2 regions of the Robertmurraya sp. FSL R5-0851 genome follow, and region 2 is predicted to be linked to the other one. Evidence: riboswitches for the same ligand, from Rfam matches in the RefSeq annotation. Region 2 holds a riboswitch; the other holds the start of a gene.

Region 1 (16,116 bases), 1.9 Mb from region 2:
TGCCACAGGAACGGGTATTGCATTATTGATTACAGCAGTACTTGGAATTCTACTTGCACAAACAATTACAAGGCCTATTTCTGATATGCGAAAGCAAGCACAGGCAATGGCAAAAGGGAACTTTTCTCGAAAGGTGAAAGTTTTCGGATATGATGAGATTGGGCAATTGGCCATTACTTTCAATAATCTCACAAAAAAGTTGCAAGAGGCACAAGCAACCACTGAGGGAGAACGTCGAAAGTTAACATCTGTTCTTTCCTATATGACAGATGGTGTGGTAGCTACCGATCGAAAAGGACGTGTAATCCTCATTAATGAACCTGCAGCAAAGCTCTTGAGCGTTTCACGTGAAACAATACTGTCTAGCTCTATTGTGTCTTTACTAGGCTTAGAAGAAGACTATACGTTTGAAGATTTACTGGTAGAGAAAGAGTCACTTATTTTGGACTATAGCACGGCTACAAAGCCTCTGATTCTACGGGCGAATTTTTCGGTCATTCAAAAGGAAACTGGATTTGTGAACGGTCTAATAACGGTTCTTCATGATATTACGGAACAAGAGAAAATTGACTTAGAGAGACGAGAATTTGTTGCCAATGTGTCACATGAGTTACGGACACCTTTAACGACGATGAGAAGTTACTTAGAAGCATTATCAGATGGTGCCTGGAAGGACGAGGAAATCGCTCCAAACTTTTTAAGTGTTACGCAAACAGAAACAGAACGTATGATACGTTTAGTAAATGATTTGCTTCAACTTTCTAAGATGGATAGTAAGGATTATCGACTAAAGAAGGAATGGCTTAATTTTGTTGATTTCTTTAATCGAATTATTGATCGTTTTGAGATTATAAAGGACGAAAATACTGTTTTTGAACGAAAACTATTAGAGCAAGGTGCCTTTGTTGAGGGAGATCAGGATAAGCTTACACAAGTTCTTGATAATATTATTTCGAATGCCATGAAGTATTCCCCACAGGGTGGAAAAATCACCTTTAAAATGGAAGAAAGAGAAGATCATATTATAGTTAGTGTTAGTGATCAAGGAATGGGCATTCCAAGTGAAAATCTTCAGCAGATTTTTGAACGATTTTACCGAGTGGATAAAGCAAGAACTAGAAAGCTTGGTGGGACAGGTCTGGGACTAGCCATCGCAAAAGAAATGGTAGAAGCCCATGGAGGAGAGATTTGGGCCGAAAGTGTGGAAGGGAGAGGGACGACGGTCTCATTCACCCTCCCTTATGATCGAAATGAGGAGGATGACTGGACATGAAGTATGAAACGATAAAGTCTATCGTCCTATTAATTCTTGTCGTTTTTAGCATTCTTCTTACGTGGATGTTGTGGACATATCAGCCCAATTATGACACTTTGAAGGAAAGTGGAAACACCGTTGAAGAGGTATCGCTTGGTGAAACAAAGGAATTGAGCAAAATTGTCCGTCCTGAAAGACTGTTTTTCCATCAAGGGGAGAAACACTATGGTACATTTGATTCCTTTGAAATTGATCAAACAATGAAAGAATTAAGCTTATGGGGATTTAGTGAATTTGAAGATATTTCGGATTTAGTGAAAAATATCCCGTCGTTTATTTATGATAAAAATGCTTTAGAACTTATTTTTCCTGATATTGTTCCTTTAAAGGAGTATCGTAGCGCGTTACAATTACCTAGTAATGATATTCCTAAAAGTAACTTTGACCGAATTGTTATTGATTTAGAGCCGGAAACAAGAGAGGGAGGAGTCGTATATTTTATTTCCTCGAAAGAACAAGAAGTGCTTCGGGCCTATGTTTCAGCCTCTTATATTAACGACTTTAAAGAACGTTATTTAATGGACATAAGTGCGAATGAAAAGTTTGCTCTTTATGAACCAATTAACCGGGAAAGTTTTACGATGCTTAGAAAAGATCCAGTAAAAATTGCCTTATATAAATATCTATATTTGAAGATACAAACGGAAAAACTTCGGGATGCTCTGTTTAGTGACCCAAATTTAGTGTCCAAAAATTATAGTTCCTTCGGTGAAGAATATACCGATACTACTACATTGATGAGTGTCAATTATGAAACCAATACGGTTTCCTATCTAAAAACAGAAAATGTAGAGAGTGGAACAACCACGAAGTCGGAAAATCTCCTGGAAAAGAGCATTGATTTTATTAACAGCCATGGGGGTTGGACGGATAATTATCGATATGTAGAAATGGACCAGTCGGAACAGGTGATTTTATTCCGTTTATATGATTTAAGTGGTTACCCAATTTTTGGCGATAATGGAGTATCAGAAATTTTACAAATCTGGAATGCTAGTGAGATTAATAAGTATTATCGAAGTAACTTTATGTTAGGAAGTAGAGTGGAAGCCACTGAAATCACTCTGCCATCTGGTACAAACGTGCTAGAGCAACTGACAAATGTAGAGGGTTTTGACCTTGATTTTCTTCAGGATCTTACGATTGGCTATCACATGTCTAAGGATAGCCAGGATGTAATTTTTTTAGAACCTGCTTGGTATTATAAGTATAATGATGAGTGGAAAATGGTGCCCAGCAGTGAAGATGGAGGGATAAAGCATGGATTGGAGTAGAATAAAAACCATCTTTATCCTTTCCTTTTTCGTTTTAAATATCTATCTTATGAATGAATTCTTAAAGATACGTACCGCAACCAAGTATGAATATGCGACCAATCCTTCTTTAGAAAACCGATTAAAGGCGGATGAAATCTCATACAATGATCTTCCAAAAAACTTTGAAAAGGACAAGTACTTAAGTACGGTACCGAGGGTGTTTTCAGAGGAAGAGGTTGAAATGCTTATTGATACTACACTCAGCGGTCAAACCATTACGATAAGGAACAATCAAAACATTGAATCCAAATTAGATACACCCCTAAAAGTGAGTAGCAAAGGTCAACCACCTGAATTAGATGCGTTTTTAAAAGGCTCAGTCATTAATGGTGACCAGTATCGTTACTGGGGAAGAGATGAAAACGAAAAAAGCATTACTTACTATCAGCAGTACCAAGAAAAGCTACTATATAAAAATCCAAGCGGCCAAATCACGTTCTATTTAAATAGCGATAATGAAGTAGTTTCCTATAAACAAACACTCCTTGATAAAATCGAGGAGCTGTCGGAAGATGAAAGAATTATTCAGCCCATCAAAGCGATAGAAACACTTTATGAAAATGGCTATTTACCGTATGGAACAAAGATAGAAAGAGTCGAGTTTGGTTATTACACACTTGTTCGTTTAACTTCTTCACAGGTATTAACACCTGCGTGGCGCTTTGTGTTAAACGGAGGGGAGAATTTATTTGTGAATGCCTTTGAAGGACAAGTCATTCAACTAAAGGACGAAGAAAATAATTGGAGTGAATAGTATGTCATTGCATTTTAGTATCCTAGCGAGTGGGAGTACAGGGAATGCGATTTATGTAGAATCGGAAGGTCAATCCTTCCTAGTAGACGCAGGACTAAGTGGGAAGCAAATGGAAGCACTTTTTCAAAAAATTGATCGTGATATTAGTAAGTTGTCTGGACTTTTTGTTACCCATGAGCATAGTGATCATATTAAAGGGGTCGGAATATTAGCGAGAAAGTATAATCTTCCTGTTTATGCTAACGCTAAAACATGGGCGGCTATGAACCATTTAGTTGGGGAAATTCCTGTCGAGCAGAAATTTACTTTTGATATGGAAACGGTAAAAAGCTTCGGTGGAGTGGATATTGAATCATTTGGGGTGTCTCATGATGCGGCTGAACCCATGTTTTATGTATTTCATCAGGATGGAAAAAAGCTCGTCTTAATTACAGATACAGGTTATGTTAGCGATCGTATGAAGGGAATCATTCATAACGCAGATGTGTTTGTTTTTGAGAGCAACCATGACGTTCAAATGCTTCGCATGGGAAAGTATCCATGGAGTATTAAGCGCCGAATTTTAAGTGATGTTGGACATGTATCGAATGAGGATGCAGCTATTGCGATGAGTGAAGTAGCTGGTGATCAAACAAAGCGTATTTATCTAGCTCATTTAAGTCAGGATAACAATATGAAGGATCTAGCAAAGATGGCTGTTGAGCAAACACTTCAAAGTAAGGGCATCATCATTGGAGAGCAATTTGATTTATACGATACCGATCCGAAAGTTCCAACTGTGTTAACGGCGGTATAAAAGGTGATTCCGACTTTGTACTGCACCCCAAAAGTTAGAGTAGAAATTTAACTTTTGGGGGTCACTTCACTTTCGGGTCACCTTTTTGGTTTATTCTCAAGCAAGAAGGGATTATATTATATATATAGATACAAACTACATAGATCATGATTGTTTGAAAGGATTGGTGAATCGTGGGTTATTATGATCAAGACTACGAAACACGGTACAGAAAACAAAAAGGAAATCGAGGAGGATACTTTTTAGCAAGTCTAGTTGGAGCCATTTTAGGTGTTTTTCTTATTGTGGTTGCTTTGCCTCGAATTGGCTTTGGTGTTCTTCCATATTCAACAGACTCGGATGTAGAAGAAGGCACAACAAACAACGACGCGGTTAGGACAGAAAATGTTAGCCTAAACGTAGTGACAGATATAACAAAGGCAGTAGAAAAAGCTGGAGATGCGGTTGTTGGAATTACAAACCTTCAAACGACAAGTTTTTGGTCAGAATCGAGTAGACAGGAAGCAGGATCAGGATCAGGTGTTATTTATAAAAAATTGGATGGCAAAGCGTACGTTGTAACAAATCATCATGTAATAGAAGGGGCAAACTCGCTTGAGGTCACATTGTCTGATGGAACAAAGCTTGAAGCCAAGCTAAGAGGTAGTGATGTTTGGACCGATTTGGCTGTACTTGAAGTGGATGGAAGCAAAATTGAAACCATTGCTGAGTTTGGGGATTCTGATGCCTTAAAAATTGGTGAACCAGTGATCGCCATTGGAAATCCACTTGGAGCAACGTTTTCAGGCTCTGTTACACAAGGAATTGTATCAGGTTTAGAGCGTGCGATTCCTGTTGATATTAACCAAGACGGAGCGATTGATTGGCAGGCTGAAGTACTCCAAACCGATGCGGCGATTAACCCAGGTAATAGTGGGGGAGCACTAATTAATATTAGTGGGCAAGTGGTTGGTATTAACTCGATGAAGATTGCACAAAGTTCTGTTGAGGGAATTGGTCTCTCCATTCCAATAAAGTCTGCTGAGCCAATCATTAGTGACCTAGAGGAGTTTGGTGAAGTAAAGCGACCTTACATGGGAATTCAACTTCAATCAGTAAATGAAGTATCAGCGTATCATCAGAAAGAAACACTGAAACTTCCGGAAGATGTAACATCTGGAGTGGTAATAATGACAGTGGATCCAAATTCACCTGCAGAACAAGCAGGGTTAGAAGATTTGGATGTGATTGTTGAAATGGACGGTGATCCAATTAAGGATGTTATTGATTTAAGAAAGCATCTATATAATAAAAAGAAAGTCGGAGATCAGCTGAAAATTAAATTCTACCGTGCTGGAAAGCTTCAAGAAACAACGATAAAGCTGGGTGGAAATACGTTATAGTTGTGAGAGAAATGCAGGCTTACGGTCTGCATTTCTTTTTTGTGGATAGAAATTTCATGATAGTTTTGGTAGGATGGGAAAGGAATGTGGATAAGTTTTGGATAAACTATATATAAGATATCCACATAGGATTTTGTTGAAGTTGGAGAATCTTGAAGGAGGGAAATAACATGATTTATTGCTGTGAGGAACACGTAGATCTTGCCATAGATACGGTCGTAGATGAGTTTGAGACATTTCCAACCTTAATGAAAGTTGAGGGAAATGAGTTATCAACAACCTGTGAATATTGTCGAAATGATGCTATATATATGGTAGGGAACAAATGATCCTATACAAGATGTGGATGAAAATTGTGGACATGTGGATAACTTCTGTGGATATCTTGTTCGTAAAGTGAGGATGAAGTGTGAATATCTCATTATTAACAATTGGCAAACTTAAAGAGAAATACTTAAAGCAAGGTATCGATGAGTATTTGAAAAGACTAACGGCATATGCCAAAGTCGAAGTGATTGAGCTTCCAGATGAAAAAGCTCCAGAGCAATTAAGTGACATTGAAATGGAGCAGGTGAAGAATAAAGAGGGAGAACGGCTGTTAGCAAAAATTTCTCCAGACACATACGTCATTGCGCTGGCGATTGAAGGAAAGCAACGATCGTCAGAAGAGCTGGCGGATATGATTGATAAGTTAGCTACATATGGAAAAAGTAAAATTGCCTTTGTAATTGGAGGTTCACTGGGCTTAAGTAAGGATGTACTGAACCGTGCGGATGAAAAGTTATCATTTTCTAAAATGACATTCCCGCATCAATTAATGAGGTTGATTCTGCTTGAGCAGGTGTATCGGGCTTACCGGATTAATAGGAATGAACCTTATCATAAGTAAATGAGGTTTTTAACCAAATGCCTCTCCTAAGGATGGGGAGGCTACAGTAGCAGAAGTTCAGGTTAAATATCCAGTCTGATTAATAGACGGAAGAATTCCGCTTAATTTATAAATTGGCTGGAATATTGGTTAAATAGACGGAGAAATTCCGTCTATTGACTCAAAAAACGTGAAAATGAGGGATTTTGGTCAGCTTAATCGGAAAATCTCCGCTTATACACCCTAAAAATAGCTCCTTTCTGTATTTAACCGGAAAAACTCCGGTTATTTGGTTGTCGGAGGTTATGTGAGTAAGGACGAGACAACTTATTTAAGCAAAATGAAGTTTTTAAGTCAAATGCCTCTAAGGATGAGGAGGCTAAAACATACAATTTTCATCAGCAGAAATAGAAGTGATGCAAATTTTATTGAAATTTTTAGAGAAATTGGTTGAAAAATTTTAGAATACTTTTAAACTAAAAATAACTCTATCCCCAAATTCCTCTGCAACACGTTCTTCTCACCTTTCTTTTTTATTTTTTATGTCTTATTTTACCTTCACGAGTCAAAACGCATTTAACCTCTTTTTTACTTCACATTAATACCCGCTAATTCTAAAAATTTATTCGAAGTTAAAAAATTATATATAGGAGATGATTCATCGTGGCATCGAATATGTACGCTATTAAATGCCCATGTTGTGGACGTTCTGCATTTGAAGATTATTATTACAAAACTCATGAGCAGCACACCTTTTGTATGAGATGTGGTTATTATTACAACAAAGTAATTGAGAAATATACGAAAGAAAATATTGAATATAAGGAAGAGACGAGTGAAGGGCACGGTATGTGTATATTGGTAAATAAAGACGGAAGTAGAGAAAACGTGATTTTGAATTGTAGTCTAACAGACGCACAATTAGAAGAATTAAAATCAAAAATCATGGACAAGAATGTTAACCAAGATAAAAGCTACTTAGTTTCTCATGAAAACGGGGAATTTTCGATCCTATTTGGAAACCCGCCTGAAAATTTTTATTTGTCATTTGAAGAGTATCGAGAAAAGATGTTTGCGAAGTATGGAGTTCCAGATTATGATTTTATGGTTCCGATTGAGGAATAGTTATAATCTTCTTCTTTAGAGGATATTGAGGATAGAGGGGATCTCAAATTTAGCTAAATCATTTGTGGTTTGTCAGCGAATTTTGATTAATTGATAGATTATGAGGAGAAATGCTATGGGATTTGAGGAAGAATACCAAGCCTTTATAAAAGTCATTTGCAGGTAAGAACTGGTGAAAGGTTGCGACGCTTACAAGAAGGTCACACCCATGGTGAGAGGATGTTTTTAAAGCAAGTGTGGTAGCCGTTACTATTGAAGTCGAGCAGCATTTGAAGTTAAGTGACAAGACGGTTAAAAAATACTTTCCCAACTAGTCGATAAAAACATGCTGATTCCCGCATAAGGGACATGAGGATCCGTTCTTACCGCTTGGGAGAACAAGTTAAATAGCCAGTCTGATTAATAGACGGAAGAATTCCGCTTAATTTATAAATTGGCTGGAATATTGGTTAAATAGACGGAGAAATTCCGTCTATTGACTCAAAAAACGTGAAAATGAGGGATTTTGGTCAGCTTAATCGGAAAATCTCCGCTTATACACCCTAAAAATAGCTCCTTTCTGTATTTAACCGGAAAAACTCCGGTTATTTGTATTTCGCTTATACGCTATTTATTTAAGTGCATTGATATACAGAAAACCTCATCAGAAATAAAGAAAGTTTGATTTGTAAGAAAAGTATAAATTAGAAAATTTTTATGCTTGATGGCTAGTGAATAAATTGTTAGAATATAAGAAATAAAAAGACTATGTGTAACTGGCGAAACGCGGATAACCGCGAGGGAGCACATGGTGTCGTAGCCGTTCGCCTGGGCAGAGGTAAGGGTTATAACCCTTGCCTCTTTTTGTTCAAATTTATAATAAAAAAGGAGAAACAATATGAGCCCAATTACATTAAAAAAAGTGAACCAAATTAAAACATTAAATAATATTGCAGAAAGCGGGTTAAAAGTCTTCCGTAAGGATAACTTTGCAGTCGACAATGACTGTGAAAATCCGGATGCGATCATTGCTCGTAGCTTTAATATGCATTCAATGGATTTCGGTAGTAATTTAAAAGCAATTGCAAGAGCTGGAGCAGGTGTTAATAATATTCCTGTCGACAAATGCACAGAGCAAGGAATTGTTGTTTTTAATACACCTGGAGCAAATGCAAATGCCGTTAAAGAGATGGTTTTAACTACAATAATGGCTTCATCAAGAAATCTTTTTGCTGGTGTGTCATGGACAAAGACCTTAGAAGGTGAAGGGGACCAAGTTCCAAAGCTTGTGGAAGCTGGGAAAAAGCAATTTGTAGGTAAAGAGATTAAGGGTAAAACTTTAGGGGTTATTGGATTAGGTGCCATTGGAGCACTTGTAGCGAACGATGCCATTGCTTTAGACATGGATGTAATTGGATTCGACCCATTCATTTCTGTTGATACTGCTTGGAATTTATCACGTACAGTCCAACGTGCTTTAACCATTGAAGAATTATTTGCAAACGCTGATTATATTACCGTGCACACACCGTTAACGGATGATACAAAAGGAATGTTTAATCAAGCTACATTCAGTATTATGAAACCAGGTGTTCATATTCTAAACTTCTCACGTGGAGAACTAGTGAACGAAATAGATTTGGCAGTTGCACTTGAAGAAGGAATCGTGGGTCAATACATCACAGATTTCCCTAATGAAAATGTACTGAAAATGGAAAACACCATTTGTGTTCCACACCTTGGTGCATCAACAGCAGAATCTGAGGAAAATTGTGCGATTATGGCGGGGCGCCAAATAAAGGACTTTCTTGAGACTGGAAATATTAAAAACTCAGTGAATTTTCCAAACGCTACTCTTCCATATTCAGGTAAACAACGTGTAGCAGCTTTCCACAAAAATATTCCTGGAATGGTTGGAAAGATCACCTCAGCTCTATCAAGCTATGACTTAAACATTGCAGATATGGTGAACAGAAGTAGAGGGGAATATGCCTATACAATGATCGATATTGATAACAATGTAACGAGTGATATTATTCCTCAGTTAGAAGAAAAAATCGGCTTGATTGAAGGTATTGTTACGGTACGTTTTATTTAAATCCTGTTTACAAAAGATGATACAAATCTATGTATCATCTTTTTTTTTGAATAATATCCATTTAAGTTTCATTTAAGTTAGATGGTGTAAAGTGTAATAGATAGTAGTCAAAGGAGATTGCCAATTGAAAAAACTAGGAAGGGATAGTAAAAAAATATTCGATCAGTTAGAGGCACTAAATATACCAGTAAAACCGTCGTAACAGGATCCTTTAACTACACAAAAGACTCTGCAGAAGATAACCAGGAAGTCCTCTTAACCGTAAGTGATTCGGAATTAGCTTCATCAATGAGTGATACATTTAATGAAATGTGGGATAGTGGTGATTTGGAGGAGTGGTAGAAGTAAGGAAAATAAAGTAGTTAAACACCTCTATACCATTCGTATAGAGGTGTTTTTATATTATTGATACCTGTCCCTAAAAGAAGTATCTGCAATCGTTTCTACACTAAATTCACCGTTGCTATACTTTATTACAGAAACACTGCAATTATCATGGTGCGGATAATCACTCATTTTTGTTAATTGCATTAAATAGTTGCCGATTGTCACTCCATGTGAGAAAACGAGTATATTTCCGCCTTCATTTTTGTGCTTGTCGATGATTTCTTTAACGACTGAGGTTGTTCGTGTATAAAGCTGGGAGTAGCTTTCTCCTTCTGGTGCAGCCATATTTAGGTCGTTAAGGGTAAATAATTGTTGGAGTATATTTCCATACCGCTCGGTGATTTCTGATTCTAATAGTGATTCTAAAACACCAAAGTTCATTTCTTTCAGGCGTGGATCTGTCTTAGTTGGAAGCTTTCGGTGACCAACTGCATACTTGGCTGTATCAATGACCCGTTGGCTTTCACTAGTATACACCGCAGTAAATTCAATATCATCTAGTCCCATTCCTACAGACTTAGCTTGAGTGATTCCGCGTTCAGTAAGCGGGGAATCACAAAACCCTTGCATACGTTTTTCTATATTATATTGAGTCTCACCATGACGTACAAAATAAAGCTTTACTTCTTTTTCAGAGGACAATCTATAACACCTACTTTTTATTGTATTATTGCTTTGTTACCAAGAATTTTACCATACCTACTGAAGAATTGTTAATTTATATAAGGAGAAGGGAAATTTACACCTTTTGGGGTAATTTTTGTACAATAAACATATAATCGTCCTGTCCTAGTTTACTTTCAACTAATACTAAACTTAAAGTTCTTATGTGCTTATATTGACTTACAGTTAGGAGTGAAGAGCTATGTTAAAGTTAATAAAAAACGGAGAGGTATATGCACCGAATTATCTTGGAGTAAGGGATATCCTCATTGCTGACGATAAAATTGCTTTTATAGAGGAGCAAATAAACAATCCTACTTCCTTTGTCCCTATCGAAGTGATTGACGCATCTGGTCAACTTATCGTGCCTGGATTTATTGATTCTCATGTTCATATTATTGGTGGTGGTGGAGAAGGTGGATTCAAAACAAGAACCCCAGAAATTATGTTAACAGATATAACGATGTCTGGTGTAACTACCCTTGTTGGTGTACTCGGCACGGATGGTACAACCAGGAGAATGGAAAGCCTTCTAGCAAAGGCTCGAGCACTAGAAGAAGAAGGTGTTACCTGTTATATCCATACCGGCTCTTATCAAGTACCAGTCAAGACATTAACCTCAAGAATTGAAGATGATCTAATTTTAATTGACAAAATTATTGGTGTTGGAGAAATTGCCATTTCTGATCATCGTTCCTCTCAGCCTACGTTTGAAGAAATAGTGAAAATTGCCACAGCAGCTAGAAATGGTGGGATTTTATCAGGGAAGGCTGGACTTATAGAAATCCATGTAGGGGATGGAATTGAAAAACTATCATTGCTAGAAGAGATAATTGAGAAAACAGAAATTCCTGCGAGACATTTCCACCCTACTCATATTAATCGTAATAAAGAATTATTTGCTGCAGGTATTACATATGCAAAAAAGGGTGGGTATGTCGACCTGACGACTAGTACCATTCCTCAATTTTTAGAAGAAGGGGAAGTGAAGTGTTTGACAGGTTTAAGATTAATGCTCGAAAATGACATCCCTATTAGTAGTATTACTTTTTCATCAGATGGGCAGGCAAGTCTTCCTTATTTTGATGAAATGGGTGAATTTAAAGGGCTAAAAGTGGGGAAAACGGATTCGTTATTCCGGGAGGTAAGGGATGCAGTCTTAAATGAGAAAATCCCTCTAGAGCAAGCAATTACAGTGATTACATCAAATCCAGCCCAAGTTCTCAAACTTTCTCAAAAAGGGAATATTCAAAAAGGGAAGGATGCGGACCTTGTAATTTTAGATAAAGAAACATTAACGATTCAAACGGTTATTGCAAAAGGTCAACTAATGGTGACAGAGGGCTCTCCTTTAGTGAAAGGGACATTTGAGTAAAATTCTACAAGTAAAACCTGTACCTAAAAAGGTAAGTAGTTCGGTTGTGAAGTACAAAATAGAACGAACCCAAAATAAACGGAGAGATTCCGTTTATTTTGGGAAATACCAACATTTCCCGCAATATAAATGGAGTTTTTCCGTTTATATGAACCTAATCTTTAGATTTAGGTATATATAGAGAAGTTAATCGGAATATTTCCGCTTATATCTGCTTCTTGAGCCCTACTATGCAGAGTAACCGGAATTTCTCAGTCTATGAATTCCCATACCTCCTCGAAAAATTCAACAATGAATAACAACAGTGTGTTTTCTTTCAGATAACTGGTCTTTCTAACTTGAATATCCAAACACCTATCTACCACTTTCAGGACATCAATTCCCAATAGTTTTTGTACTCGAAAGCCGAACCCGTTACTAAGATGGTGCGGGTTTTTGCTTCCTCAAATTATGTAGTCTATACTTTCAAGTTCCCAAATAAAATTAGAGGATGGGGATTTTTGTTTGTAAGGGGGAAGGACATGATAAAACCTTTAAACAGTGAAATACCTGATGTTCATACCAGGATAACCATCCAAGCTGCAGTGGACGCCATTCTGCAGGCTTCTCCAATGGATGAAGTGATTTATGGGTATGTTATAGCGGTTTTGGATCAGACTTTGCCTTCTACAGGAAATCAAGGAGTAACGATCCCTTTGTCAAAACAGACAGCAGATTTATTAGATATGGCTGCTATTCAACTATTGTACATAGAAAAAGGAATTATAACGGAATTTTCTAGAGAAGGGGTATTCTCTACTCTGTCACGTAGTGAGCGGTTAAAGGCAATCAATTTGCTAGAAAGATTAGAAGTACCTTTGGTGAGCTTACCAGAACCGGGGGAATCATCATGTCTAATCCAGATGTTATAGTCATTGGTGCAGGAGGTGGTGGAGCAGTAATAGCGAAGGAGCTTGGGGAAAAGGGATTAAAGGTATTAATTGTAGAAGCGGGCCCATGGTACGGAAATCAAAAGTGGCCGAGTCCCAATCTTCAATCTGGGGAAAAAGAAAGTTCCGAAAAAATGATTTAGATATTACTCTTTATAGGCAACAACTAAACAAGTATGAAGACAATATGAATAATTTGGTTACAGGTAGATTTCGATGGGGCCCAGCAAATAGAGATCGGGCACCATGGGTACGCCTATCACCACATAAGCAAATTATTTGGCAAAGTGCGGGTGTGGGAGGGTCCACACAGCACTATACAGCTAATTCTCCTCGTGCATATTCAGTAGCTATTGACCAAGTATGGCCCCTTTCCTATCGAGAACTCATTCCTTATTATGAAAAAGTAGAAGCCACATTACCGGTTCACTTTGCACCAACAACGGCAAAGGAAGAATTATTTTATTATGGAGCAAAAAAAGAAGGCTGGCAGCTAAACTCCACACTAAATGTTACAAGGCCTGGCTATCGTCCACAGCCCAACGCGATCTTACCCTTAAATAAGAATCTTAATAATGTAAATGTTTCACTTGAACAATTATCGTGGATGGAAGGGTGTACCCTCTGTGGACATTGTATAAATGGTTGTCCACATGGCCCTTCCGTAGATAAAGTTGCCAAGAGATCAACAACCGTTAGTTACATCCCATTGGCTTTGAGTACTGGTAATGTCACGATTAGGCCCAATTCGTTTACCATAAAAATCTTAACAGATACCGGTCATTCACGAGAGTTACAGGCGACTGGAGTCCGAATTAGGGATACATGGACAGGAGAAGAGGAAGAATTAAGAGCAAAGGTGGTTGTTCTTGCTGGAGGTAGCATAGAGAGCCCGCGACTTTGGTTAAATTCTAATCTTCCTGAAAATCCATGGGTTGGTAAGGGGTTAACGAACCACTATATGGACTGGGTAACGGGAATCTTTAATGAAAAAGACCTTATGTCTATCTTAGGTGAGCCTGATATCCATCCTTTTATTGGACATACATGTGGTGCAAGGCTGGATATACCAGGATTAGGTTCCTTGCAAACGGTCGGTATGAGCCCAGGACTAACAGCTTCTCTTTCCTATGGAATTAGTCAATTTGGATGGAGTATCTATGAAAAGGAACAGTCTCAATGGGAATCTTATCATCAAATTGTTGGAAGCAAATTAAAAGATTTAATGTTGAATTACAGAAAAACGTTGAATGTACTAATCACTACAGACGATGAAGTTGATCATAGAAATGGAGTGAACTTATGTTTTTTTTATTAGGTACGGAAACGTCATTGCGCAACGAGGAACTAGGGTACAATTTAGCTCAGGATGAGGAATTAAAAAGGATCATCTTGGATTCAAAGGAGAACGTACATATTCCCATCAGAGACGAGTTAAGAGAATTCTTAATAAAAGAAGGAGTCCCACTACCAAAAAATACACCAGAAAAACCTGTAGGAGATTTTCGTGATATACCTGAGGGTGCCAAATTAAATGATGAAGAGTTAGCTAACTTAATGTCATATAACTTAGCAAGTGGTGTCGCATACGCTGCAAGAGGCCTTACAGAGTCCATACGAGCAGACGTTGGGTTACTTTTTTCAAAGATTATTATGAAAAAAACACTTGCAGGGTTACAAGTAAAACAGTACTTAGAGCAGAAGGAATGGTTACGCATTCCTCCTTATTACAAATCATAAATACAAATTAGGTCTTACTTGAAGTAGGACCTTTTTGAATGTTACTGGGTGTTAACCTGAAACAAGCTCTTTGTTTACAAAAGTCGTATACATGTTTACTTAATGTAAACAACATGTATGCTTTTATGTTTACATGTATACAAAAGTGTATGCATCCTAGTTTAATCATATGTATACGTGTTTGTCGTGGTTGTTTACAATTACGTATACAAAAAGCCATTTGTTTACAAGCTGTTTACAGGTTTACAATTTCATTTCTTTTCAGCAAGGTTCATTGAATAATCTAGTATTTTCCTATACGCTTTAATAGAAAGATACATAGAAATAATCAGCAACTATGAACTATAAATCTATTAAACGAGAAGGGATGATCTATTATGTCAAACTCTAGAATTGCAGCAGTAGATGTTGGAAATGACTCGATTAAAGCGATCTTTGGGGAGATGGAATATGAAATTAATATGCCTAATATTGTTGCCAGGGATACGGAAGATCGACCGGTCATTGGAATAGAGGAACTGGATAGTAAAAATCCCTTTGATGGCATCCACATTAAAGTGCATTCTCCTGCTCTAAAAGACAATAATGCCATTTACCGAGTAGGCCATCTTGCAACGAAAAGCAACAATGCAACAGAATTAGATCCTGGAAGTAGCAAATCAGAAGAAGACCAAACATTGGTCATGCTTTTTGCTACCTTGGCAATGGATGCGGTGAAAGAAGAGAATTCGGGTATTTTTCCTAGATCCAAACAAGTGATTGATGCCAATTACACGCTTGGTACGGGTCTTCCACTACGTGAAGTAAAGGAAGGAAAGGATGCGGGATACCGTTCGAAATTAGTCGGTTCTGTGCACCAAGTAGAATTTCTTGTCACACCTAAGTATCAAGGGTTAAAAGTAAATATTAAATTTAATGAAGTGAAAATATATCCAGAAGGTTTTGCAGCTTATATTAATCTTGTGATGGATACCCAGCTAAAGATTATTAATAAGGATTTAATTGATAAAAGAATTCTTATTCAGGACATCGGAGGACTATCCACGGATATTGCAGTGATTAAAAATCGTAATGTTGATGATGATAAGGCACAAGGGTTCAATCTAGGCGTTTCTGAATCTCTAGAAGCCATAAGAGAGGAAATAAGAACAAAGCACGGGGTGGAGTTAGATAGTCGTCGTGATGTTGTTGAAATTATTACTAGAAAGAATGATCGCAATCACATTATGGTGAAAGGCAGCCGTACGAGTGTTCATGACATAACAGATCGGATTTTACTAGAGCTAGCAAAAAAACAATACCGTTTGTTAAGGAATATTTGGCAAAAGAACTCTCAAACGGAAATCTGTTATTTTGTTGGTGGCGGTGCACATGTATTAAAGGACTATA
Region 2 (16,116 bases):
TGTTCATCCGGAATCTGGAGTAGTTCTCGTAAATGCTTGCCAACTACATTTTCACGATCAACATGTAAATCGATTGCGGCCTGAGCATTGCAAAGAGTGACTATTCCTTCTGAATTAATAAATACAATATGATGCGGTACTACATCTAATATTTCATTTAGAAATATCTCAATTTCTTCAAAAGGAACCCTATGAGTAGAGGTGATCTTTAGCTCTCTATTATTTGCTGTTGAATTTTTTATTAAATTTACGTTTTCATCCTTAGTAAGCTTCATTCTTAATTCCGGGTCACTATATGTAAAAGAAAAAGGCAGTAAAGACACAAACCTTTTGTAAAAAGACAATTCTTGCTTTAATTGTTCCATTTCTTTTATGTTATGATTAATTATCAAATGAAACTCTCCTAGCATGTAATGTTCTTCCTATTATTATACGCTTAGTACCTACTTATGAAAACTGCTTTTCCATCCAACAAAATAAGGGTATACTAATACAAGTTACAATCAGGAGGTAAAAGATGAAATTCACAGAATATACAGTTGAAAAAGTTGAAGACCCATTCAACATACTAACAGGAAATCGATATGAATTCTTGATCGATTTTACTGTGGAAGAAGAGGATGAATTGTACCGAGAACAGGGGCTTAAGTTAAAGGTCCTATATATTGTTGACGACAATGGTCCACGTGTTTCACATTATCACATACTAGAATCAGACACAGAAAAGGTGCTGGAATTTGACTTAGAAGATGAAGAGATAAAACTGCTTCAATCATTTTGTAAAGAGCATTACCTAGAAGCTGAAGAGGAGTAAAAAGAGCAATCGCTCTCTTTACTCCTCTTCTACTTTTTTACCATCTTCAACAATATGATACATTAAATGCGCTAAATGGTGAATGGGCCCATACTCTTCTTCAGCGTCTTCCCCCTCACCATTCTCTTCGTTGTACTCTAAATCATTTAAATGAAGTGCTGCAAACTGATAAAAATCCTTAAGTTCGAACGCATAGCAACCACTAGGCTCTTCACTTTCTTCTTCATAGTAAAGAACCAGATATGATTCTTTCCCTTCTTTATCAACTGCATCAAAATAAACAAAAAAACCGATATTTGTATCTAATTCAAATAAATGACGCGTGCCACCTTCTGTTGCCAGGTGAAAATCTTCTTCATTCAGTTTATTAACTACCATCTTATCCACTTGATCTTCTTTATGGAAATTTACTGTGAATGATTTCATTTTAAACCTCCTATTTGTTTCAGACACAAAAAAGAGCTCTAAAAAGAGCTCTATTGGATCCATTAGATTTTATTAACATTAACAGCTTGTGGTCCACGCTGTCCTTGTTCGATATCAAAGCTAACTTCTTGACCTTCATCAAGAGACTTGAAGCCTTCGCTTTGAATTGCTGAGTAATGTACGAATACATCCTCTCCACCTTCAACCTCAATAAATCCAAAACCTTTTTCTGAGTTAAACCATTTTACTTTACCAGTTGCCATGTAAAAAATCCTCCTAAAATTTAAAAGCTCTTATTAATGATACCTTGTATCACATTTATATATTGCCTATTTTTTTGAATTTCAATCATAAAAATAGAAATTATTTTTGTTTTGCTGGTTTTCTGTTACGAGATCCTCTATCATCTCTGCGGTCTTTCCCTCGGAAATCCTTGCTTCTTCCACGGTCATTTGAGCGTGGACGGTCTCTAAAACCAGACTTTGGTTTACGTGAACGAATTGGTTCTACCGCTGTTAGCTTAATTGGAGTAACATCAGGTTCCTTAGTCAAAAGCTTTAATGTTGCAGCTAGTACCGTTACAGAGTCAATATCTTCTAATAACGACTCAGCAGCACGTTTGTAATCAGAGTAATCGTTATTTTCAATAACCTTCATAATTTTGTTAATGGTAGCTTCTTGGTTTCCAGCGATTACATCCTTATAAGAAGGAATTGGCTTTTTAACCATCTTTTTCTTTGTTACTTGCTCAATAATTTTCAAATGATCAAGTTCACGCGGGGAAACAAATGTATAAGCTAGACCCTTCTTCCCAGCACGTCCGGTACGACCAATTCGGTGTACATAGCTCTCTGGATCCTGTGGAATATCAAAATTGTACACGTGTGAAACCCCACTAATATCTAGGCCACGAGCAGCTACATCAGTTGCTACCATGATTTCAATTGTTCCATCCTTAAATCGACGAATAACTTGGTCACGCTTGGATTGTGGAATATCACCATGGATTCCTTCAGCTGAGTAACCGCGCTTGATTAACCCTTCAACCACTTCATCTACACGCTTCTTTGTTCGACCAAATACAATCGCAAGTTCTGGAGATTCAATGTCGAGTAAACTTGTTAACACATCAAACTTTTGTTTTTCATGTGTTTCAAGATAGAATTGCTCAATATTTGTAACTGTCATTTCCTTTGCTTTCACTTTTACAAGCTCAGGATTTTTCATGAATTTTTCTGCAAGAGTTTGAATTCTCTTAGGCATTGTAGCTGAGAAAAGTAAAGTTTGGCGTTCTTCAGGAATATCACTTAAAATTCTCTCGATATCTTCGATGAAGCCCATGTTTAGCATTTCATCTGCTTCATCTAGGACAACCATTTTAATATTATTTAGACGAATTGTTCTTCTGTCTAAATGGTCAATTAGTCGTCCAGGTGTTGCAGCAATGATTTGTGGTCGGTTTTTTAATGATCGAATTTGGCGATTAATATCTTGACCACCATAAATCGGAAGTGTACGAATTCCTTTTACTTGCCCAATTCGGTTTAATTCTTCAGCCACCTGAACGGCTAGTTCACGTGTAGGAGCTAATACAAGGCCTTGAATACCCTCTTGTAAATCCATCTTTTCTAGTAATGGAACACCAAACGCTGTTGTTTTTCCTGTTCCTGTTTGCGCTTGTCCAATCATGTCTCTTCCTTGAAGAGCGATCGGAATCGCTTGTGCTTGTATCGGTGTTGGTTCTTCAAACCCCATATTGGATACTGCTTTTTGTAATTCACTACTTAGACCAAAATCTGAAAATGTTGTCAAAGTTTTTTTTCCTCCTTAATTTTAAACACATATATCATTATTTTGTACTTAGAATTATATTTTAAAGTTTTTTTTTGTAATTTTTTTTGAGTGAAGGAATGATCGCGAGAGAATAAAACGGAGTTAATTATCATGGTTTCATTCCAAAGAAAAAGGTGATGCTTATATCAATGCATCACCTTAAATGACTCAATATATTAAGCTTTTTGAACGTTAGAAGCTTGTGGTCCACGGTTTCCTTCAACGATTTCGAAAGTAACTTCTTGGCCTTCTTCTAAAGTTTTGAAGCCTTCTGATTGGATTGCTGAGAAGTGTACGAATACATCTTGACCTTCAGCTGATTCGATGAATCCGAAACCTTTTTCTGCATTAAACCATTTTACTTTACCTGTGTTCATGTGTAAAACCTCCAAAAAATTGTTCACCATAAGTACTAAATATATAGATCAAAATCGTAAAAAGCCGTAACTAGCAAGGAAGGGAAGAAAATCGACCACATCCTGCAGTTACGACCACTTAACCAAAAATATATACCGAACTTTATAGCGTTAAACTCATATTAATCCAATATGCCGAATAAGTCAAGAAGATTAATTGGATTGAACTACTTCATTTTCTGCTTTTGACTACAACGTGCGCTCCGCTGAATCAACTGTATGCTTTAAAAGCATAGCAATTGTTACTGGACCAACACCACCAGGCACTGGGGTAATAGCCGATGCTTTCTCAAAACATGAATCGTATTCTACATCTCCAATGTTTCCTGGGTTATAACCAGCATCTAAAATCACTGATCCTTCCTTCACCCAATCACCCTTAATAAAGTTAGGCTTACCTACTGCAGCAACAACAATATCAGCTTGTTTCACAATGTCTGGTAAGTTGTTTGTATATGAATGGCATGTAGTTACCGTAGCATTTTCATTTAATAATAAAGCCGAAACTGGCTTACCAAGAATTGGACTTCTCCCAACAACTACGGCATGCTTTCCTTGTACAGGAATTCCGTATTCTTTAATAATTGTTAAAATGGCAGCTGGCGTACAAGAAGGAAATACACCAAATCCTAATGCTGTTTGTCCATAACCAAAGCTAGTTACACCATCAACGTCCTTTTCAATGCTGATTGTATCGAACGCCTTTCTTTCATCAACATGCTCAGGCACTGGGTGCTGAAGGAGAATACCATTTACATTCTCATCGTTATTTAACTCGGTAATTGTGGCCAAAAGCTCCTCAGTAGTTGTGGTAGCTGGTAAATGAATTCTTTTTGAAACAATCCCTAACTTCTCACATGCATTTCCCTTCATCTTCACATATGTTGCAGAAGAAGGATCATCGCCAACTAGAATGGTTGCCAAACAAGGAGTAACTCCCGCTTCCTTGAGCTTTTCCACTCTTTCCTTAAGAGAATTTTTAACTTTGTTTGCTACCATCTGACCATCCAAAATAACAGGTTTCGTCACGTTAACCCCTCCATATATTAGAAAAAGAGACAGACATTCGCCTTCTCTCTGCCCAGACGACCGGCTTAACAGCGACGCAGCTCCCTTGTGGTTGCTTCCACATTCGTCGTCAGTTACTGCGATTTCAAAAAATCTTTGTTAATTCATGCTTATTATATTCTTAAAACACATATATTTCAACTAAATATTATTACAACGTTCGGATTTATCGAATCTTATATATAGAAAACGGACAACTATTGTTGTCCGTTATGAAAACTCTTTTAAGATATGATTGGCTGTAGTAATTTACCTAAAACAATGGAAGCCCTACCTCTCTTCCATCCTTACGGTTCCTAGACCGCGCCAGTGTGAATCAGGCCCTGTAATTCATCAGGGTATGACACTCTTGTAAACTTAACTCTAAATCATTTGTTTGGAAATGAGTAAATAAAGTGTGAAAATACGAAAAAAAAGAAGGAATGTTGGGGAAACCGTCTAATGTAATTTTCTAATGGTATCATGGAATACCATTCTGAAGAGTATCAATTGTATTACAAACATTTTTCTTGTTGAAGTTTATTATTAATTGTATAAATAACAATCCACCTCAAAAGAGCAACAGAATTCATTTTATAACATTTTTTTACTTTTGTCAAAAAAACTCCCCATAAGGAGAGCTATGCTAACTTTACATTATTTTGATCATCAATCGGAACAGATGCATATAACACTTCCATTTCCAGTTCATTCTGATACTTCTGTTTGGTTTCTTTGTTCCAATCAAATTCTTCTGCCATAAAATCAATCACTTGGTTTTTATATGTTTTTACAGTAATTATGTCAAAAAGAAGGGTTCCAGTTCTCCGATTGAAGAAGTCAATGGGTGTATACGCCATTTCATGATCGATTGCGTATTTTAATTGTACAAATAAAGTTACAGGGATTTGATATTTTCTTGCTTCCTCCTTATTTTTTTGGATAATCTCCAGTAAGATAGGCACGTTGGAGCCATACATTTTAATCAATTTCGTTGCCTCTTCGGGTGATAATCCTACTTCAACTCCCTTTTTGACTTGATAAGAAATATACATATTAAATCCTTTACTTCCCCCAACATCGCCTCCAGAAATAGGATAATCCTTTGTGCGACAACCTGAGAATTTCTCTCCTAATTCTTCCTTATATTTTTTCGCTAATAAGTCAACCACTGTCTCTGCCATTTTTCTATAGCCTGTTAATTTTCCACCCGCGATTGTAATTAAACCTGATTTCGATTCCCAAATCTCGTCTTTTCTTGAAATTTCAGAAGGATTTTTTCCTTCCTCCCAAATTAATGGTCTAACTCCAGCCCAATTCGATTCAATATCTTCAGCAGTAATATGAACCGTTGGAAACATATAGTTGATACTAGAGATAATATAATCTCGGTCGCTCGCTGTCATCCTAGGTTCGGCAATGGACTCGTCATAGAAAGTATCTGTCGTACCTACATAAGTTTTGCCATTCCTTGGAATGGCGAAAACCATTCTACCGTCAGGTGTATCAAAGTAAATCGCCTGTTTGAGCGGAAACCTTTCTTGATTAATAACAATATGAACACCTTTGGAAAGCTTTAGGACCTTCCCAGATTTAGATCGATCAAGTTCCCGAATACTATCTACCCATGGACCAGCTGCATTAATCACTTTCTTGGCCCGTATTTCATAGGATTCTCCGCTAATTAAATCACTTACCTTCGCACCGACAATTTTTCCATGCTCATAAAGTAGTTTTTCTACCTTTGTATAATTGATCGCACATGCGCCCTTATCAACTGCTGCCTTCATTACTTCTATTGTGAGCCTTGCATCATCCGTACGATATTCAACGTAGTAACCACCACCCTTTAACCCCTCCTGCTTCACTAGCGGTTCCTTAGTAAGGGTCTCATTTGCAGAAAACATCACTCTTCTTTCTAACTTTTTAACTCCTGCTAAAAAGTCATAAACACGTAATCCTACTGAGGTACTAAACTTCCCAAATGTCCCTCCTTGGTGAAAAGGGAGCAGCATCCATTCTGGGGTAGTTACATGTGGACCATTCTCATAAACAATGGCTCTTTCCTTACCAACCTCCGCCACCATTTTCACATGAAATTGTTTTAAATAGCGCAATCCACCATGAACAAGCTTTGTTGATCGACTGGAAGTTCCAGCAGAAAAATCTTGCATATCTACAACTGCCGTTTTCATTCCACGAAGGGTGGCATCAAGCGCAATACCTGCACCAGTAATTCCACCGCCAATAACTAAGACATCATAATGTTTTGTTGAAAGTTCACTTACTAGAGGTTTTCTTTGTTTATTTGAAAAACTCATCCCTTTTCCCCCTATTTCTAATTAGAGTGAATAAAAAAGACCACAAAATGCACTATCCATTAAGATAATGATTTTGTGGTCTCTCCAATTCTCCAACCTGAATTATTAACTTATCTTTATTATACCAAAATGACTGTCACTGGTAAACATTTAAACTATATTTATATTACTTAAATGCCATTGTTGCATGAACAGCTCTTTTCCATCCAGAATAAAGCTCTTCTCTTTTATCAGAATCCATTTTCGGTTCAAAAGCCCGATCAACTGCCCATTGCTTAGCAATATCTTCTCTACTTTCCCAATATCCAACCGCTAAACCAGCTAAATATGCAGCGCCTAGCGCGGTTGTTTCATTTACTTTAGGTCTTTCCACTGGTACGTTCAAAATATCAGATTGAAAGCTCATTAAGAAGTCATTCTTAACAGCCCCTCCATCTACTCTTAATGCTTTTAATTCAATACCGGAATCCGCTTCCATTGCAGAAAGTACGTCCCTTGTTTGATAAGCCAATGATTCTAGAGTAGCGCGAACAAAATGTTCTTTCGAAGTTCCTCTTGTTAACCCAAACACTGCACCACGAACATCACTATCCCAATAAGGTGTACCCAATCCAACGAAGGCAGGAACAACATATACCCCTTCTGTTGAATCTACTTTCGACGCGTAGCTTTCACTATCCGCAGCATTCTTTAACATTCTGAGTCCATCACGAAGCCATTGAATGGCAGAGCCAGCTACGAATATACTTCCTTCTAGTGCATACTCGACTTTTCCGTCTACCCCCCATGCTAACGTAGTTAGTAAGCCATTGTCGGATTTCACTGCTTTCTCACCCGTGTTCATGAGCATAAAGCATCCTGTTCCATACGTATTTTTAGCCATCCCTTCACTAAAGCAAGCCTGACCAAACAAGGCAGCCTGTTGGTCTCCAGCAATTCCCGCAATCGGAACCTCTTGGCCAAAGAAATGATAATCAATCGTATGTGCATACACTTCTGAGGAAGGACGGACTTCAGGAAGCATGGATTTTGGAACTGATAAGATTTCAAGAAGCTCCTCATCCCATTTTAAATCGTAAATATTATACATTAATGTACGAGATGCATTTGAATAATCGGTTACATGAGCCTGCCCACCAGATAGCTTCCATACGAGCCAGGTATCAATTGTTCCAAAAAGGAGTTTTCCTTGATCTGCCTTTTCTCGAGCACCTTCTACATTGTCGAGAATCCATTTAACCTTTGTTCCTGAAAAATATGCATCGATAAGAAGTCCTGTTTTATCTCTGAATAATTCATTATATCCTTTCGCTCTTAATTCATCACATATTCCACTTGTTTGTCTCGATTGCCATACAATCGCATTATAGATCGGAAGTCCTGTTTCCTTATCCCAGACTACAGCCGTCTCACGTTGGTTTGTTATTCCTACTCCAGCAATTTGCTCTGGTTTCACATTCGATTCTGACATGACACTCGCAATAACAGCTAATATGGACCCCCAAATTTCACTTGCATTATGTTCAACCCAACCTGGCTTTGGAAAAATTTGAGTAAATTCCTTCTGAGCTACGTGGACGATTTCTCCCTCTTTGTTAAACAAAATCGCTCTCGAGCTTGTTGTACCTTGATCCAAAGATAAGATGTACTTTTCCATTAAAAGTTCCCCCTAATAATAGATTAAATTTATGCTGCTTGTGAGGCAGTCGTATTACTTGATTGTTTTTTACCAAAAACATATGATAATGAAAGAACCACTATTGAAGCGCCTACTACCGGCCAAGTGTAGGAACCTGCTTCTCCTAGAAAGACTGTTTTGTAGAAAACTGCTCCTAATGCACCACCAAGAATTGGGCCAACAACTGGAATCCAGGAATAGGCCCAGTTCGAACCACCCTTTCCTGGGATGGGAAGTAGAAAATGCGCAATTCTTGGACCTAGATCACGAGCGGGGTTAATCGCATACCCGGTAGTTCCTCCAAGTGACATACCAATAACCACAATTAAAAGCCCCACTGCAATCGGATTAAGTCCTTCTGTGAAATTATTTGCTCCGATAAATAATAATCCTAATACTAAAATAAAAGTACCGAACATCTCACTAAATACGTTTGAGAACGTATGTGGAATAGCAGGACCAGTTGCAAACACACCTAGCTTCGTGCCAGGGTCTTCTGTACCTTTCCAATGAGGAAAATAATGTAAAAATACTAAAGTAGCTCCTATTATAGCACCAAGCAATTGAGCAATTATGTAACTCGGTACATCTGCCCAAGGAAAACTTCCATTCACCGCAAGCGCAACCGTTACAGCAGGATTTAAATGAGCCCCACTAATAGAGCCTACTGCAAAAACAGCCATTGTTACTGCTAAACCCCACGCTAGAGTAATCACAATCCAACCAGGATTGTTTGAGTAACTCCCCTTCAGAGAAGAACCCGCTCCAATTCCCGCTCCAAACACAATCAAAATCATGGTTCCAATCACTTCACCTAAAAACGGCGACATACACATACCCCTTTCTTATTTTAAAATTTCAAGCCATCACTTTGGAACATCAAAAAAAGACCCACGACAGAATACACCATTTAGGTAATCTGCGTGAGTCTCCTCTTCTCCGTCACAAATGATTAACTTGTATTTACAGTATATTAATATTTGAAAACGCTGTCAATAATTATATTAAAAATTTGCTATATTTTTAAGTTAGTAGATTAAAATAAATCCCATAGTTCCTTTTTCGAAGTGGTTATAGACGTAGCCCCTGCCTTTAATGCATTATTAACTTCATCTCGCGTTCGAATTAGTCCTCCAGCAAAAATTGGGGTATCAAGTCTATTTTTCACTTCATTTATCATCCATGGCATAGCCCCAGGAAGTACTTCAATATAATCTGGTCTCGTTTTATTCACTAGCTTATAGCTCTTTTCTAGTGCATGGGAATCTATTAAAAAGATTCTTTGAACTGCGATTACCCCTTTTTGTTTTGCTTTTAATATGACACTTGATTTTGTAGAGATGATTCCATATGGCTTAATTTCCTGGCAAATATATTCGGTACCATAATCATCATTTTTCAGCCCATGAATCATATCAACATGGTAGATCATATCCTTCCCATGCGCCTTTGCTAATTGATTAATATTTTTCAACTGAGCGATATGCGTTTCAAGGAATACCCCTACTCGATACGGGCTTTTTAAAAACAACTCAAAATCCTTTAAATTTGATGATGCTGGTAATATTTTTTGATCCATTCTCTCACATCCTTATCTATAATCTTATTTTGTATACAAATAATTCTCAAGGACTTTTTAAAGACTTGCATGAACTCAAACAAAAAAGTCAACCCTAAATGGTTGACTTTTTTCTTAAGCCTGCTTTTTTGTTTTGACTGTTGTTCGTTTTTTCTTTGGAGCTTCTGTCGATGTTTGTTTCGGCTTTGTTTTATCAATTGATGCTTGTAGTGCAGCCATTAAATCTGTGACATTGGATTTTTGTTCTTTTTCAACTGGCGTAACTATTTCTTTACCAGAACGCTTAGATTCAATCAATTCAATTAAAGCGTTTCGATAATCATCCGTGTATTTTTCCGGATTAAATGTTGTGGTTAATTGATCAATCAACATGATCGCGGTATCAAGTTCTTTTTCGGATACTTTGTCTTCTGCGGGAACATTAGGAACATCAGCAGCAGATCTTACCTCATCAGGAAAATGAATGGTTTCCATTACCAATGAGTTTTCAAACACTCGTATGACAGCCATTTGTTCTTTTGAACGAATGATTATTTTGGCTAGACCAACCTTTTCTGATTCTTGCAGCGCCTTTCTTAATAAGGAGTATGCTTTTCCACCCCCATCACTTGGGGACATGAAATAGCTTCGATCATAATAGATTGGATCAATTTCCTCCATTTTTACGAAATCTATAATCTCAACTGCCTTTTCTTCATTTTCTTTTTTTAATTTATTCAAATCCTCGTCTTCAAGAATAACGAATTTCCCTTTTGTGTATTCATATGCTCGAACAATTTCCTCCTGCTTCACTTCTTCATCGCAAACAGGACAAGTTTTTTCATATTTTATCGGAGAGTGACATTTCTTGTGTAATGTCCGAAGCTTGATATCCTTATCTTCTGTTGCAGAATGAAGCTTGATTGGGATATTCACGAGTCCAAAGCTGATACTCCCTTTCCATATTGTATGCATGTGTATTCTCCATTCCTATTTTCCATTTTTATTATTTTTTGTTTAATAAAACACATTATCCTACTTACAATTTGGAAAAAGAGTAAGTATCTGATGATATTGGAAAACTAAAAAGTAAGGAGAGTGATTCGTTTGAAACCAATGCTACCAACTTTAACATTCGAAGTACCACAGGGTGATAATTGGAACTACGAAGTAAAATACGATGGCTTTCGTGCCCTTTTATTTTGGGACAAGGAAATAAAATTAATAAGTAGAAACGGAAACTCCTTACTCGAAATTTTTCCGGAAATAAAAATTTACCTAGAAAAAAATTATGAAGTGTTTAAAACATTCCTCCCCCTGGTGCTTGATGGGGAGTTAGTGGATCTTGAAAATGAATATAAAGCCGATTTTAGCAGTATTCAAGTTCGCGGCAGAATGCGCAGTAAAAAAAAAATACTCGAAAAAGCATTACATAATCCATGTCGTTTCCTTGTATTCGACTTATTATCGATTAACGGAAACTTATGCAGTGATAGGAAATATGTTGATCGTAAAAAATCACTTTTAAAGCTTTTTAAAGATTCTCAATTGCCCACAACTCCCAATCCTTTAAGTACAGATTTGATTCAGTTAATTCCCGCTTATAAAGATTATCAAGCCGTTTGGGAACAAGTCGTTTTACATGATGGTGAAGGAATTGTGGCCAAACAAGATTCAAACCAGTGGGAGGAAGGCAAACGAACCACTCTTTGGCTAAAATTTAAAAACTTTAAATATGTATCCTGCTTTGTAACCGCATACGAAAAATCAAATGGCTATTTTTATGTTGGCGTTTTTAGAGATACCAAAATTTATCAAATTGGCCAATTTTTATTCGGCATCAAGCCTGAGGAAAAACAAGCACTATTCCAAATTATCAAGGATAATAAATCAAGTGAAGATGACCGGTTCATCTACGTCCAACCTGCCATTTGTTTGGAAATCAAATACTTGGAATTATATGATGAGCAAATGCGGGAACCACATTTTGAACGATTCCGATTTGACCTTACACCTAAGGATTGTACATATGATAAATTTGTACACCAACAAAAAAACATGCCTAATGACATTGAAATTTCCCATCCGGACAAACCTTTATGGGAATCACCTTCTGTAAAAAAAATCGACTTTATTCATTATTTACAGGAAATTTCACCATACTTTTTACCATATTTACAAAACCGGTTACTAACGGTGATACGATATCCGCACGGAATGTTCGGGGAAGCCTTTTATCAGAAAAACTGCCCTGAATATGCACCAGATTTTGTACAAACTTTCATGCATGAAGGAATAAACTATATTGTCTGTAATAATTTAAAAACCCTAATATGGTTAGGTAACCAGCTGGCATTTGAGTTCCATATTCCTTTTCAAACTCTATCAAGTAACGGACCAAGTGAAATTGTGTTAGATTTGGATCCTCCTTCTAACAAGGAGTTTAAACTAGCAATTAAAGCTGCTCAAATGATCAAAGAAGTCCTCGATCAATTAAATCTTATTGGGTTTGTAAAAACATCAGGAAATAAAGGGCTACAGATTTATATCCCACTTCCTGAAAATGAATTTACTTACGAAGATACAAGGCTGTTTACTGAGTTCATAGCAGAATATTTGATCTCGAAAGCACCTGATTCATTTACAATTGAGCGCTTAAAGAAAAACCGGCAAAATAAATTGTATATCGACTATATTCAACATGCAGAAGGGAAAACCATTATAGCACCTTATTCTGCTAGGGGAAATGACACGGCTGCTCTGGCCACTCCCTTATTTTGGGAAGAAGTAACTGACGAACTACGTATGGAGGATTTTACTATTTTAAACATGATGAAGCGTATAAACGAAAAGGGCAACCCTTTTCAATCCTATTTTGAGACGAAACAAAAACAAAACTTTTCACCCATACTTGAGTTTTTAAAACAAAAAAAATAGCCGGGATAACCCGGCTTTCCTTACATCCATTCATTTAACACTTGTTTTGAATGTTCTTCCAAGCTCTTATATTGACTAATTTCTTTTGTAATTTCTTCCTTTTTCAAATAAGAAAAAACTTGTTGTTCCAACTGAATTTCTATCTGGAAACGATGCGTAAAGGTTGCATTTCCGATTAAATCAATTTTGAAGGAATTATCAACTTTATGTGCGACACAGCGTACCTTGCCACCTGGATTATACACATCAACCGGTTGTTCAAACTCATTTAGGCCAAGTAAACAAGAAACAAGTGTAGAAGCGGACATTGCTGTTCCGCAAGCATTCGTAAAGCCAACGCCTCTTTCAAATGTACGCACAAAGATACTTCCTTTCTGAAGTGGCTTTACGAAACTCACGTTTACTCCATCTGGAAATAACTTGTTTGGACTATTTACCTTTTCACTCAATTCTTTTTGTACATTTGATTGTATTTGATCTTTTGTCACTATTCCAATCAGATGAGGGTTAGGTACTGCTACAGCAGTGAACTTAATTTCTGAAAGCTCTTGTATGGGTTCATCTATTAATGTTTGTTGATTTAAAGTTAATGGAAGATCATTAAGTTCAAAAGAAACAGGAGAGATTTCTACCTGATAAGTTGGGATTTCTCCAAGAATGCTTTCGCGCTCATTCACTACCAAATTTGCTTTCATCGTTTCTACGACCGCACTTTGGATGGAAAGTTTTTCACAAACATAACGGGCCACACAGCGTAATCCATTTCCACACATTGACGCCTCAGATCCATCTGCATTAAATACTCTCATTTTGGCATCAAAATTCTCACTGCCTAGTACGAATAAAATCCCATCAGCACCTACGCCATTTTCTCTATTACAAAGAAGTAGCGCAATCTCGGAACGCTGTTGCTCAGTAAATAAAGGTTTTGTCATTTCATCAATGATGAGGAAGTCATTATTTGACCCATGACATTTTAAAATTTCTAAAATCACATTTAAACCTCCGTAAACATACATATTAATAATCTACATTTCCTCTATTGTACAATAAAGTACTTAAGTAGAACATGATTTGTATTTTAAAGATAGCAAATATCTTCTACAACCATTCGATTAGACCAATTGATTGCTTCAGCATATAGTTTAAATAAATCTGTTTCCATGATTTCAAGCTTTTTACAAATATCTCCGATTATTTTCCATTGTGCTTTTTCAACAGCAACAGCAAGGTCCAACACATCTTTATACTCATTCTGGACCCCCATTAACGCCTGAATCATTTCCTCGTTTAGTGGAAGTGAATCAGTCATTTTCTCTATCGGAAATGCTTTGAGCCCATTCATAAATGAAAAAATACCGGTCATAAAATATCCGGGTATTTTTTCGGATTGATCATTCCGTAATCTTCCAATTTTTTCGCAAAGTTTTCCTCTAGTTAAACATAGTTTTGCCACGTCTATGGAGACATTCGACGTTTGCGTTAATTCTTCTCTTGCTGCCAAAACATAGATCCAGTTTTCTATTTCAAAAGGTCCAAACTGTTTAACTGCTTGGCGAATATGATAGATTTTTTCTTTTAATTTATTTGCCGGTGAATTGATTAGTTTTAAAATTTTGTATGATAATGAAGGATCTCTTTCAATAAATTCAACTATATCATTTACAGATGTTTTTTCCTTTGAAATAAATGCTCTCATTTCAACATAAGAGGTAAAATAAGCTGGAATATCAAAAGTTGAGAAAATGGCAGGCTTAGAAAAGTAATAGCCCTGAAACAGACTATAACCATTTGATTTTGCTTCCAAATATTCTTCACTGGTTTCTATTTTTTCAGCAATTAAGATCGTATCAGTTGCCAATGCCTTTTTATTTATGTGCTTGCGTACGTTCTTATCTGTTTTTTGAAAATCTACCTTTACATAATCTGTCTGTTCTAAAATGTCTTTTGAATAGGGGTTCAGTTCATCTAACATGCTAGAATTAATGGAAATTCTATATTGACTTTTCTTCATTTCTTTTATAATTTCTAATAGATTTCTACTTGGGCGTGTAGTTTCAACTAACTCAATGACTATTTTCTTAGAACAAACATAGGAAGGTAACCTCATATCTAATAATTTTTCTGTAAAGTTAATGAAACACGGCCTTCCTTCAGAAAGAGCATCTATCCCTATATTTAGAAAGCTATTAATGATCAACTCAGTAGTAGCTCGGTCCCCATCTATGTTTGGAAATTCATTAATATGATTATTTCGGTAAAGCAGCTCGTAAGCAACTATCCCTTCTTCTTGATTAAATATCGGCTGCCTTGCAACAAAAACTTCCATTTTTTACTCCCTCCGACCATTGCTCTTTGGCGAATATTTATATTTTATCGGAGGTAAAACATAGATACTGTCGAAGTTTGTAGGAAAGAAAATTTTTATTCTTCTTAAAAAATAAGGAGCATCTCCTAAAAAGAGATACTCCTTAACAATCATATATAATGTGTAAAGAAATTTACTAGGAATAAAAAAGCAATAATATAAAGAGGTACAGAAACTTCTTTCGCTTTTCCTATTGAAATTTTCACTAGCGGATATAGGATAAATCCGATCGCAATTCCGTCAGCAATGCTATACGTGAATGGGATCATTACAATCATAATCAACGCAGGAAAGCTCTCGCCTAAATCCTTCATGTCAATGTTTCGGATATTCTGAAGCATTAATCCACCAATGATAATGAGAATAGGTGCGATTGCCGAGTTTGGTATCCACTTAAAAACCGGGATAAAAAATGCGGAAGCTGCAAATAAAAGTCCTGTTGTTACAGCTGTTAATCCTGTTTTCCCACCTGCAGCCATACTGGATATACTCTCCACTGTCGAGACCGTTGGACTTGTTCCGAAAATTGCTGAAACAAAGGCAGAAATAGAATTCGCTTGTAAACCTTTGGAAAACTTTTCTGGACGTTTAATAAATTGCGCGTGACCATGAACCAATCCGATGTTTTCAAATATTAGTACCATCGATAATGAGAATACCGCAACCCAAAAAGAAAAAGTAAACAGTTTAGCAAACGACATAGCCCCAAACACTTCAA

Evidence for each region. Region 2 has a riboswitch for ZMP and ZTP ahead of MKX65_RS14690 (bifunctional 5,10-methylenetetrahydrofolate dehydrogenase/5,10-methenyltetrahydrofolate cyclohydrolase). Riboswitches for the same ligand answer to the same signal wherever they lie in the genome.
Region 1: linked by a shared signal. The riboswitch ahead of MKX65_RS24045 (NAD(P)-dependent oxidoreductase) and the one ahead of MKX65_RS14690 (bifunctional 5,10-methylenetetrahydrofolate dehydrogenase/5,10-methenyltetrahydrofolate cyclohydrolase) in region 2 are both predicted to bind ZMP and ZTP.

The regions. Positions count from the first base shown of each region.
Region 1 covers NZ_JBBOOE010000001.1:4,718,289-4,734,404, reverse strand. The annotation lists gene walK (cell wall metabolism sensor histidine kinase WalK) at 1-1,273, shown strand, start outside; gene MKX65_RS24080 (YycH family regulatory protein) at 1,270-2,589, shown strand; gene MKX65_RS24075 (two-component system regulatory protein YycI) at 2,576-3,385, shown strand; gene MKX65_RS24070 (MBL fold metallo-hydrolase) at 3,387-4,181, shown strand; gene MKX65_RS24065 (S1C family serine protease) at 4,355-5,563, shown strand; gene MKX65_RS24060 (CxxH/CxxC protein) at 5,734-5,892, shown strand; gene rlmH (23S rRNA (pseudouridine(1915)-N(3))-methyltransferase RlmH) at 5,973-6,452, shown strand; gene MKX65_RS24050 (hypothetical protein) at 7,095-7,556, shown strand; ZMP/ZTP riboswitch at 8,298-8,376, shown strand; gene MKX65_RS24045 (NAD(P)-dependent oxidoreductase) at 8,434-9,633, shown strand; gene MKX65_RS27180 (phospholipase D-like domain-containing protein) at 9,790-9,975, shown strand; gene MKX65_RS24040 (histidine phosphatase family protein) at 10,036-10,662, opposite strand; gene iadA (beta-aspartyl-peptidase) at 10,886-12,058, shown strand; gene MKX65_RS24030 (hypothetical protein) at 12,580-12,969, shown strand; gene MKX65_RS24025 (FAD-dependent oxidoreductase) at 12,948-13,130, shown strand; gene MKX65_RS24020 (GMC family oxidoreductase N-terminal domain-containing protein) at 13,175-14,305, shown strand; gene MKX65_RS24015 (DUF3231 family protein) at 14,290-14,727, shown strand; gene MKX65_RS24010 (ParM/StbA family protein) at 15,105-16,116, shown strand, end outside.
Region 2 covers NZ_JBBOOE010000001.1:2,855,704-2,871,819, forward strand. The annotation lists gene MKX65_RS14660 (two-component system sensor histidine kinase NtrB) at 1-392, opposite strand, end outside; gene MKX65_RS14665 (DUF6509 family protein) at 518-814, shown strand; gene MKX65_RS14670 (cytosolic protein) at 833-1,240, opposite strand; gene MKX65_RS14675 (cold-shock protein) at 1,303-1,503, opposite strand; gene MKX65_RS14680 (DEAD/DEAH box helicase) at 1,604-3,052, opposite strand; gene MKX65_RS14685 (cold-shock protein) at 3,250-3,450, opposite strand; gene MKX65_RS14690 (bifunctional 5,10-methylenetetrahydrofolate dehydrogenase/5,10-methenyltetrahydrofolate cyclohydrolase) at 3,679-4,488, opposite strand; ZMP/ZTP riboswitch at 4,562-4,645, opposite strand; gene MKX65_RS14695 (glycerol-3-phosphate dehydrogenase/oxidase) at 5,178-6,857, opposite strand; gene glpK (glycerol kinase GlpK) at 7,024-8,514, opposite strand; gene MKX65_RS14705 (MIP/aquaporin family protein) at 8,544-9,365, opposite strand; gene MKX65_RS14710 (glycerol-3-phosphate responsive antiterminator) at 9,572-10,114, opposite strand; gene ku (non-homologous end joining protein Ku) at 10,229-11,068, opposite strand; gene MKX65_RS14720 (DNA ligase D) at 11,201-13,030, shown strand; gene dapF (diaminopimelate epimerase) at 13,051-14,025, opposite strand; gene MKX65_RS14730 (EAL and HDOD domain-containing protein) at 14,112-15,359, opposite strand; gene MKX65_RS14735 (NCS2 family permease) at 15,509-16,116, opposite strand, start outside.